DNA from 3 places in the Bradyrhizobium sp. LTSP857 genome. Region 3 is predicted to be linked to each of the others. Evidence: predicted binding sites of a transcription regulator. Region 3 holds the regulator's gene; each other region holds the start of a gene.
The links. The regulator PhoB, encoded in region 3, activates phosphate uptake and scavenging genes when phosphate is short. The targets are predictions, from matches to a motif close to TGTCATNNANCTGTCAT.

Region 1: a site for PhoB is predicted at 1,412-1,428, ahead of phnF (phosphonate metabolism transcriptional regulator PhnF). Genes of this name have one in related genera too.
Region 2: a site for PhoB is predicted at 1,746-1,762, ahead of UP06_RS31470 (glycerophosphodiester phosphodiesterase family protein). Genes of this name have one in related genera too.

What each region holds. Positions count from the first base shown of each region.
Region 1 is NZ_JYMS01000016.1:6,669-9,941, reverse strand. It holds gene phnE (phosphonate ABC transporter, permease protein PhnE) at 1-517, shown strand, start outside; gene phnF (phosphonate metabolism transcriptional regulator PhnF) at 649-1,377, opposite strand; gene phnG (phosphonate C-P lyase system protein PhnG) at 1,536-1,949, shown strand; gene phnH (phosphonate C-P lyase system protein PhnH) at 1,954-2,562, shown strand; gene UP06_RS07705 (carbon-phosphorus lyase complex subunit) at 2,566-3,273, shown strand, end outside.
Region 2 is NZ_JYMS01000046.1:434,465-437,737, reverse strand. It holds gene UP06_RS31485 (MBL fold metallo-hydrolase) at 1-527, shown strand, start outside; gene UP06_RS31480 (NADPH-dependent FMN reductase) at 711-1,262, shown strand; gene UP06_RS31475 (FtsB family cell division protein) at 1,383-1,700, shown strand; gene UP06_RS31470 (glycerophosphodiester phosphodiesterase family protein) at 1,825-3,213, shown strand.
Region 3 is NZ_JYMS01000037.1:40,311-43,583, reverse strand. It holds gene UP06_RS23690 (GcrA family cell cycle regulator) at 409-921, shown strand; gene phoB (phosphate regulon transcriptional regulator PhoB) at 1,148-1,855, opposite strand; gene phoU (phosphate signaling complex protein PhoU) at 1,878-2,594, opposite strand; gene pstB (phosphate ABC transporter ATP-binding protein PstB) at 2,606-3,273, opposite strand, start outside.

The DNA.
Region 1 (3,273 bases), on a different contig from region 3:
GGCGCGCAATGTCGTCCCGAACATCCTGCGCTTCCCCGTGCGCCGCTTCCTCGATTCGATCCGCGGCGTCGATACGCTGATCTGGGCGCTGGTGTGGATCAACGTGGTCGGGCTCGGCCCGTTCGCCGGCGTGCTCGCCATCGCCGTGTCGGATTTCGGCGCCTTCGGCAAGCTGTTCTCCGAGGCGATCGAGGGCGCCGACCAGAAACAGGTCGAGGGCATCCGCGCGTCCGGCGGCAGCGCCTTGCATGAGATCCGTTTCGGCCTGTTGCCGCAGGTGCTGCCAGTGATCGCGGGCCAGGTGCTCTATTTCATCGAATCCAACACCCGCTCGGCCACCATCATCGGCATCGTCGGCGCCGGCGGCATCGGCCTTCAGCTCGCAGAGCAGATCCGCGTGCTGGAATGGCAGAAAGTGTCGTTCCTGATCCTGATGATTCTGGTCGCGGTCGCTGCGATCGATTTCATTTCGAGCAAGCTGCGCTTTGCGATTATCGGGCGGCGGGCGGTGGCGTAATCGCCGGTGCCGTAGGGTGGGCAAAGCGAAGCGTGCCCACCATTTTTACGAACGCTTGGAAAGATGGTGGGCACGGCGCAAGAGCGCCTTTGCCCACCCTACGAGTCCGGATTCGTGGAGAGAGCGCTCCCCTACGGCTCCACCAGAAACTCCACCCGCTCCGCCACAAACCGCGAATGCTTGGTCACCAGCGGCTTGCCGTCGAGATCGAGATCGGTGGCGTCGACCACCAGGATCGGCCGTCCCAGCGGCAGATCGAGTCGCGCGGCGTCGGTGGCGTCGACGATGCCGGCGGTGATCCGGGTCGCGCCGCGGCGATAGTCGCGGACGCCGTAATGCTCGAGCATCTTTGTCATCGAGCGCGTCGCCGCGAATACGACTCCCGCATTCGGAAACAGTTCTGCCGACAGCCAGGTGGTGGACACACAGATCGGCGTGCGGTCGGCGAGGCGAATGGCCTCGATCCGGACTAGTGGCGCGCCGATCTTCAAGCCCAGCTCCCGCGCGAGTTCGCGGGTCGCGACGTCTTCGGACGCCTCGATCAACTGGCCCCGCGGCTCGCGGCCGCCGGCGCCGACGATCTCGGAGAAGCGCGTGCGCGAGCGCAGCGGATAGGCGAGTTTCTGCGCCTCGACATAAGTTCCGCTGCCGCGCTCGGCGCGTACCAGGCCGCGCTCGGCAAGGGCTGCGAGCGCACGCCGCACGGTGTGGCGGTTCACCCGATAGGTTTCGGCGATCTCCATCTCGCCCGGAAGCTTGTCGCCTGCGGCGAAGCGACCGTCGGCGATGCCGCGCTCGATGCCGTCGGCAACGAGGCGCCACAGCGCGACGCCTGAAGAGGCGGTGTCCTGCATGCTCATGTTGCCGGTCAGCCTAGCCCGAAAATCACACCTTTGTCACGAAACAGTCATGGCGCTTCCGTATCAAGTTGTCTATTATCATAGACAACTTGAATTCGACAAGGTCGGTGGTTTCGGTGACCCAGCACACTACCCAGCAAGCCCAGCGCAAGGCCGCCATGGCCGTGCTGGCGCACGCGGAGGCGGGCGAGATCGCCGCTCGCCTCCGCGCGATTCCCCTGCCTGGCCATCAGGATCTGCGCGAGCCGGAAAACGGCCTGGTGATGCTGCGCGGCCGGGTCGGCGGCGACGGCGCGCCGTTCAACCTCGGCGAGGCCACGATGTCGCGCGCGGCGGTGCGGCTTGCGAGCGGCGAAGTCGGCTTCGGCTACACCCTCGGGCGCGACGGTGAGAAGGCGCGGCTCATTGCGCTGTGCGATGCGCTGGTGCAGTCGCAGGATTTTGGCGCGACCGTCGAACGCGATGTAATCGCACCGTTGCGCGAGCAGCTTATGATTCGGCGCAAGCAGGCGGCCGAAGAGACCGCTGCGACGAAGGTTGATTTCTACACCATGGTGCGCGGTGAGGGGTGAGGCCATGACCACGATTGCGGAACTGCCGCCCGGTTTCGTCGACAAGGTGTTGTCGGCGCAATCGACCTTTCGCTCAGTCATGGACGCGATGGCGCGACCGGGCTCGGTCCAGCGCATTGTGCCTATGGCGGGAACGCCTGACACGATGATGCGCGGCACGGCTGCGATCGCGCTGACGCTGTTCGACCACGATACGCCGCTCTGGCTCGATGCGCGGATGTCGGAAAGTTCCGACGTCGTGAAATGGCTGAAATTCCACACCGGCGCACCAGTCATCCAGGATTCCTCGATCGCGAGCTTCGCGCTGATCAGCGATGGCGCCTCGCTTCCGGCGCTGGAGCGCTTCGCGCTCGGCACCAGCGAATATCCGGATCGTTCGACCACGGTGATCATTCAGGTCGAGAGCCTGGACCGAGGACGGAGCTTTGAGCTGCGCGGCCCCGGCATCGACGGTGTCGCGACGCTCCAGGCAACCATCAAGCCGGCCGATCTGTTCGAGCGGCTGCGTATGAACGAGGCGCTGTTCCCACGCGGTATCGATTTGGTTCTGGTCGCCGATGACGCCGTGGTTGCGATCCCGCGCACCACGCGCGTCGTGAGCAAGGGAAGCTGAAGCATGTATGTCGCAGTCAAAGGCGGCGAACGCGCCATCGAGAACGCCCATCGCTTGCTCGCCAATGCGCGGCGCGGCGACCAGAGCGTTCCGGAAGTCTCGCTCGACCAGATTTCGGAGCAGCTTGGCCTCGCCGTGGATCGTGTCATGAGCGAGGGCTCGCTCTATGATCGCGAGCTTGCAGCACTCGCGATCAAGCAGGCGCGCGGCGATCTGATCGAAGCGATCTTCCTGGTCCGCGCCTTCCGCGCCACATTGCCGCGCTTCGGCGCCAGCGAGCCGGTCGATACCGGCGCGATGCGGGTGCAGCGGCGGGTGTCGTCGACCTTCAAGGACATCCCCGGCGGCCAGATCCTCGGGCCGACCTTCGACTACACGCATCGGCTGCTTGATCCCGCGCTCGCCGAAGGTTTTGTGCCTGAAGTGCCGGCAACGGGCGAGGCCTCGACGGCGCCGACGCCGCGCGTGACCGATATCCTGGGCCGCGATGGGTTGATTGAATCCTCGCCGCAAGCCGAAGACGGCGCCAGCGTCGGCGATCTGACCCGCGAGCCGCTGAATTTTCCGGCGGACCGCGACCTGCGCCTGCAAAATCTCGCGCGCGGTGACGAAGGGTTTCTGCTGGCGATGGGCTATTCCACCCAGCGCGGCTATGGCCGAAACCATCCCTTCGCCGGCGAGATCCGCTTCGGCGAGGTCGAGGTCGAATTC
Region 2 (3,273 bases), on a different contig from region 3:
GCATCCGCCTGGCCGACGGCGCGCTCGCCTTCCCGAATGCCGAGATCATGGTGCCGGGCAAGGACTGGGAATTCTGGACCAGCGAAGACAACGCCGCCAAAGCCGAGTCCAATGCGATGATGAAGGGCTACTTTGCCAACGTGAAGAAGACCTTCGCCGGCCTCGAATCCAAGGTGACGAAGTATGATTGGGGCAAGGAGGTCGCGCCAGGCATCACCTCGATCGGGACGCCGGGCCATACGCCCGGTCACACCTCTTTCGCGATCGCTTCGGGCGACGCAAAAGTGCTGATCCAGTCCGACGTCACCAACATCCCGGAGTTCTTTCTGCGCAATCCGGACTGGCACGTTGCGTTCGATACCGACGGTCCCCTGGCGCAGCAGACGCGCCACAAGTTCTACGACATGGCGGCGGCCGAGAAGGCAACTGTGATCGGCTTCCACTTCACCTTCCCCTCGGTTGGACATGTCGAGAAGGACGGTGCCAAATACCGCCTGATCCCGTCGGCGTGGAATCCAACGATCTGATCGAGGTGACGCAGTTGCGCTAAAGATCGGGCCGCCTCTTGGCGGCCTGATTGTTTTGAGCGACCGTCTGCTTTCGTGAAACGCTGGGTTTCCAAATCCAGCCGGTACATGCACTTGCATCCATTGGCCGGGATCGCTTAAGTGCCGCCCCGGCACTCCCGCTCAAGACTTCGAGGACAACCCATGGCCTACAACATCGTCGTAATCGCCGGCAGCCTGCGCAAGGACAGCTTTTCGCTGAAGATCGCCAATGCGCTGACAAAGCTCGCGCCGGCCTCGCTCAAGCTCGAGGTCGTCACACTGGCAGGCATCTCGTTCTTCAATCAGGATCTCGAGGGCGCGCCGCCCGCGGACTGGCTGGCTTTCCGCGATAAGCTCCAGAAGTCGGACGGCGTTATCTTCGTCACGCCGGAATACAACCGCGCGATCCCGGGCGTTCTGAAGAACGCTATCGACGTCGCCTCGCGGCCCTATGGCAAGAGCTCGTTCAACGGCAAGCCGGTCGGCATCGTCTCCAACTCGCCGGGCCCGCTTGGTGGCGTCAGCGCCGCCAAGACGCTCCAGAACATCCTGCCGGGCATCACCGGCCCGATCATGCAGCAGCCGGAGATCTATCTGAACGCGGTCGGCGATGCCTTCGATGCCGACGGCAATCTGGCCAAGGAGTCCCTGAAGCCCGTGCTCCAGGCGTATATCGACGCCTTCGCTGCGCACGTGGCGAAGCATCACGGCTGAGGACGCGCTCTCCGTCATGCCCGGCACAAGGCCGGGCATGACGTTTGGGGCGGGGCATCGGAGCGAGGCCGGGCAGGGGACATTAGCACTCCCTTAACCAAGCTGCCCCATCTTGCCAAAATGGTCTCCCGCGCGCGTCTGAAATCGATCCTGACCGGTCTCGCCCTCTACGCGATGGCGGCCGCCATCGTCGGCTATTTCGGCGTCAACGCCTATACCGGCAAATACGGCCTCAACGCCCGCCAGGAACTCGACCGGGAGATCATCGCGCTGACGAGCGAGCTGGCGCAGCTCAAGCGCGAGCGCGCCAGGAATGAGCAGCGCGTGTCGCTGCTGCGCTCCGAGAAGATCGATCCCGACATGCTGGACGAGCGGGCGCGCTATCAGCTCGACTATGCCAATCCGCATGATCTCGTTCGGATGACCCCGGCGAACTGAACAGAGCGTCCCCGTCGCAAGCGAAGGCTCGTTTTCGCCCCTTTTCGTCATCTGCCTGTCAGAGAAGTGAGACAAGACGACAAGCCCGGCATTCGATGCGATGCCGTGAAGATGGAGGCTTGTGATGCGGGACAATCGTTTGCAGCGGAAGGTACATATTGGAGCGATGCTGCTCGGCGCGGCGGCCCTGGCGTTGCTTCCATCGTCGATGGCCTTCGCACAGACTGGCCCGGCGCCGGCCAGCGCCAAGCACTTCCTGACCGTTGACGGAAAAGCACCGTTGATTCTCGGACATCGCGGCGTGCCCGGGCTGATGCCCGAGGAGACCGAGGCGTCGTACGAGCTCGCCGCGGCGCTGGGGACTGACGCGCTCGAAGAAGACCTGCATCTCACCAAGGATTGCGTGCTGGTTGCTCGCCACAACCCCTGGCTGGCCGACAACACCAATGTTGCCGAAGTGGCGAAGACCAATGCGGCCGTGGCGGCCCGCAAGCGCACGGTGCCCGGTGTGCGCGTCAAGGCGCCGGCCCCCACCAATGGGCCCGCTGACTACCTCATCGATCTCACCGATCCGGCCGATCCCAAATCGGTGCTGAAGTCATTGATCGTCGACGGCGAAGACCATACCAACGACTGGTCGATCACCGACTTCACCATGGCCGAGCTGAAGAGCTGGATCGCCGGCACCACCTATGATGCGGCCAACGAAAGGCCGAAGGTCTTTAACGGCAAGTTCCCGGTCATCAGCTTCCAGGACATCATCGACATCGCCAAGGCCAAGAGCAAGGAGACGGGGCGTTCCATCCTCGTCTATCCCGAAACCAAGAATCCGACCTGGAACAATGCCCAGGCGATCGCCAATGGCTGCGGCGCGTCCGGCAGCCATCCGCTCGAGGATGCCCTGATCAAGATCATCAAGGAGAACGGCCTCAATACGAAGGACGCGCCTATCCTTGTTCAGAGCTTCGAGCCCGGCAGCCTCAAATATATGCGCGGCCATGGCCTGGAGACGCGGCAGGTCCAGCTCGTCGACGGCAACGGCATCGACTTCAAGACTGGCAAGGTCCTGCTCAACAACATCACCAATTCCCGTCCGTTCGACTGGACGGTGTCCGGTGACCCGCGCCTGTACGATGCAATGCTGACCCCGGAGGGCCTAGCGGAGATCAAGACCTATGCCGACGGCATCGGGCCGTGGAAGGCTTACATCGTTCCGCTCAAGATTGCGCCGTGGAAGGACAGCAATGCCGACGGCACGCCCTACAAGGGATCAACGCCGGAGGCTTCGACGCAGGAGCCGACCAGCCTGATTGCCGATGCGCACAAGCTCGGCCTGTTCGTGCATGTCTTCACGTTCCGGAACGAGAAGAAATATCTGGCCGCCGACTATCACGCCGATCCGGCCCAAGAATATCTCAAATTCTTCCGTCTCGGCGTCGATGGGGTCTTCACCGACTTCACGCATACCGGCGTTGGTGCCCGCACAGCCTATCTGCGAGAGCTGGGCTGGTGAGCCCGGCTTCGCGGCGGAGCTAATGTTGCCTGATCGGCGTCAAAGGTTTTGCAAAATTTC
Region 3 (3,273 bases):
CGCAGCGCGTCATTTGGTCCGGAAAACGAAACGTGCCGCCTTTTAAGGGCGGCACGCGTCACTATCTTATGCTTGGCACCACGGGTGTCAATGCCGCCGGGAAAGCCTCGCGAAACGCTGAATCCGTAGTCTTGCGGTGCCGAATTTGCGGATTTTGGCCACGGAACATGTGGAAGCGAGTCGGCGGACTCTTGCGCGTGAGTCACGCCATATTGTAGCGTTTGGTTTGTCAGATACGACATCTCGTGCAGCGGTTCTGATCTCTAAGTCCTCTTGTACCGGCGTAAACGTTCGGGCGCGTCTTCGTGCCCGGCGAGCCTTAAGGGATTCTGACGGCACGGGTTTTTCGAGACTTAGCATTCGTTGTGCGCCCCAGGATGGCTGGCGCGCGGCGAAGGAAAGGGTGCAATGACGGTTTTGACTTGGTCGGACGATCGCGTCGAGCAGTTGAAAAAGCTCTGGGAGGCCGGATTGTCGGCCAGCCAGATCGCGGCCGAGCTCGGCAACGTGACCCGCAACGCCGTGATCGGCAAGGTGCACAGGCTTGGCCTGTCGGGCCGCGCCAAGAGCCCGTCGTCGGCTGCTCCGCGGCCGCGCAAGGCGCGTCCCGCGCAGCACATGATGCGGGTGAGCCGGCCGATTGCGCGCGGCAACACCGCGCTGGCGCAGGCCTTCGAGGTCGAGGTCGAGGCTGAACCGGTCACCTACGACAACGTGGTGCCGATGAGCCAGCGGCTGTCGCTGCTTGAATTGAACGAGGCAACCTGCCACTGGCCGGTCGGAGATCCCTCGAGCCCGGATTTCTTCTTCTGCGGCGGCAAGGCGCTTTCCGGCCTGCCCTATTGCGCCCAGCACTCGCGGGTCGCCTACCAGCCGGCGTCGGATCGCCGCCGTGCGCCGGTGAAGCCGGGTCCGCGCTGAGTTAGTCGATTTAGCTGGTTGCTAACGGCTGCCGTCACATGATGACGGCGCAACAAATTCAGTGTCGTCCCGGCGAAGGCCGGGACCCATACTCCGAGAACGCAGTTATTGCGCGAGAGGGCGACTCCGAGTCTTCGCCAAACCACACCCTGTGGTTATGGGTCCCGGCCTTCGCCGGGACGACATCGGAGATGGTCGCGGCGGTTAACAAACTAACCGCAGAAACCTACGCCTGCTCCGCCTTCGCAAAACGATCGTCCAGCGCATAACCGGCACCGCGCACGGTGCGGATCGGGTCCTGCTCGCGGCCGAGATTGAGCAGCTTGCGCAGGCGGCCGATATGCACGTCGACGGTGCGTTCGTCGATATAGATGTCGCGGCCCCAGACGCTGTCGAGCAGCTGCTCGCGCGAAAACACCCGGCCCGGATGCTCCAGGAAGAACTCCAGCAGGCGATATTCGGTCGGACCGAGATCGATCGGACGGCCCGAACGCGCCACGCGGCGTTTTTCACGGTCGAGCTCGATGTCGCCAAAAGCGAGCACCGTGGCGAGCCGCTCGGGGCTTGCGCGCCGCAGCAGACCCTTCACGCGCGCCAACAGCTCGGGCACCGAGAACGGCTTGACGATGTAATCGTCGGCGCCGGTCGCCAGTCCCCGCACCCGCTCGCTCTCCTCGCCGCGCGCGGTGAGCATGATGATCGGGAGTTGCTTGGTGTCGGACCGCGCACGAAGCCGCCGGCACAGCTCGATGCCGGAGAGGCCCGGCAGCATCCAGTCGAGCACGATCAGATCGGGGATGTGCTCCTTGAGACGGGTGTCGGCGTCGTCGCCGCGCATCACCGTCTCGACGTCATAGCCGTCGCCTTCGAGGTTGTAGCGCAGGAGCTCGGTGAGAGCTTCCTCGTCTTCAACAACCATAATGCGTGCGCCCATGGGGTCGTCGCTCCTTAAGTCTTCAGGTGTTCGGGACCGTCGTGGCGAAGGTCGTCATGTCGCCCTTCGGGCGCTTGTCGGTCATCGCCTGACCTTCGATCATGTAGAACACGGTCTCGGCGATGTTGGTGGCGTGATCGCCGATCCGCTCGATGTTCTTGGCGCAGAACATCAAATGGATGCAGAACGAAATGTTGCGCGGATCTTCCATCATGTAGGTGAGGAGCTCGCGGAACAGCGAGGTGCAGATGGCGTCGACTTCCTCGTCGCCCTTCCACACCGCCATCGCCGCCGGCAAATCATGCGCGGCATAGGCGTCCAGCACCGACTTGACCTGCTGCTGCACCAGATCGGTCATGTGCTCGAGGCCGCGGAACAGCTTGAGCGGATGAAAATCCGTCTCCAGCGCCGCGACGCGCTTGCCCATGTTCTTGGCGAGGTCGCCGATGCGCTCGAGATCGGTCGCAACGCGCATGGCGCCGACGATCTCGCGCAGATCGACCGCCATCGGCTGGCGGCGGGCGATGGTGAGCACCGCGCGCTCCTCGATGCGCTTCTGGAGCGCGTCGAGCTCAACGTCGGTGATGACGACGCGCTGGCCGAGCGCGACGTCGCGGCGGATCAGCGCGTCGACGGAATCGACGATCATGCGCTCGGCAATCCCGCCCATCTCGGCAACCAGGCGCGTAAGTTCCTGGAGGTCGGTGTCGAAGGCCTTTGCGGTATGTTCAGAACCCATGTCCCGTCTCCTCAGCCGAACCGGCCGGTGATGTAATCCTGCGTGCGCCGATCAGTCGGCGACGTGAAGATCTTGCTGGTGTCGTCGAACTCGATCAGCTCGCCGAGATACATGAAGGCGGTCTTGTCGGAGACGCGGGCCGCCTGCTGCATGTTGTGGGTGACGATCGCAATCGTGTAGCTCTCGGACAATTCCTGGATCAGCTCCTCGACCTTGGCGGTCGAGATCGGGTCGAGTGCCGAGCAGGGCTCGTCGAACAGGATCACCTCGGGCCGCACCGCGACGGTGCGGGCGATGCAGAGGCGCTGCTGCTGGCCGCCGGAGAGCGACAGGCCGGACGCGTTGAGCTTGTCCTTGACTTCGTTCCACAGCGCGCCGCCACGCAGCGCCTTCTCGACGCGGCCGTCCATCTCGGACTTCGATATCTTTTCATAGAGACGGATACCGAAGGCGATATTCTCATAGATCGTCATCGGGAACGGCGTCGGCTTCTGGAACACCATGCCGACGCGGGCGCGGAGCAGATTGAGGTCGAGCTTGGGGTCGAGAATGTTGGTCTGGTCCAGCATGAGCTGACCGGTGACGCGCTGACCCGGATAGAGGTCGTACATCCGGTTGAAGATGCGCAGCAGGGTCGACTTGCCGCAGCCCGACGGGCCGATGAACGCCGTGACGCGGT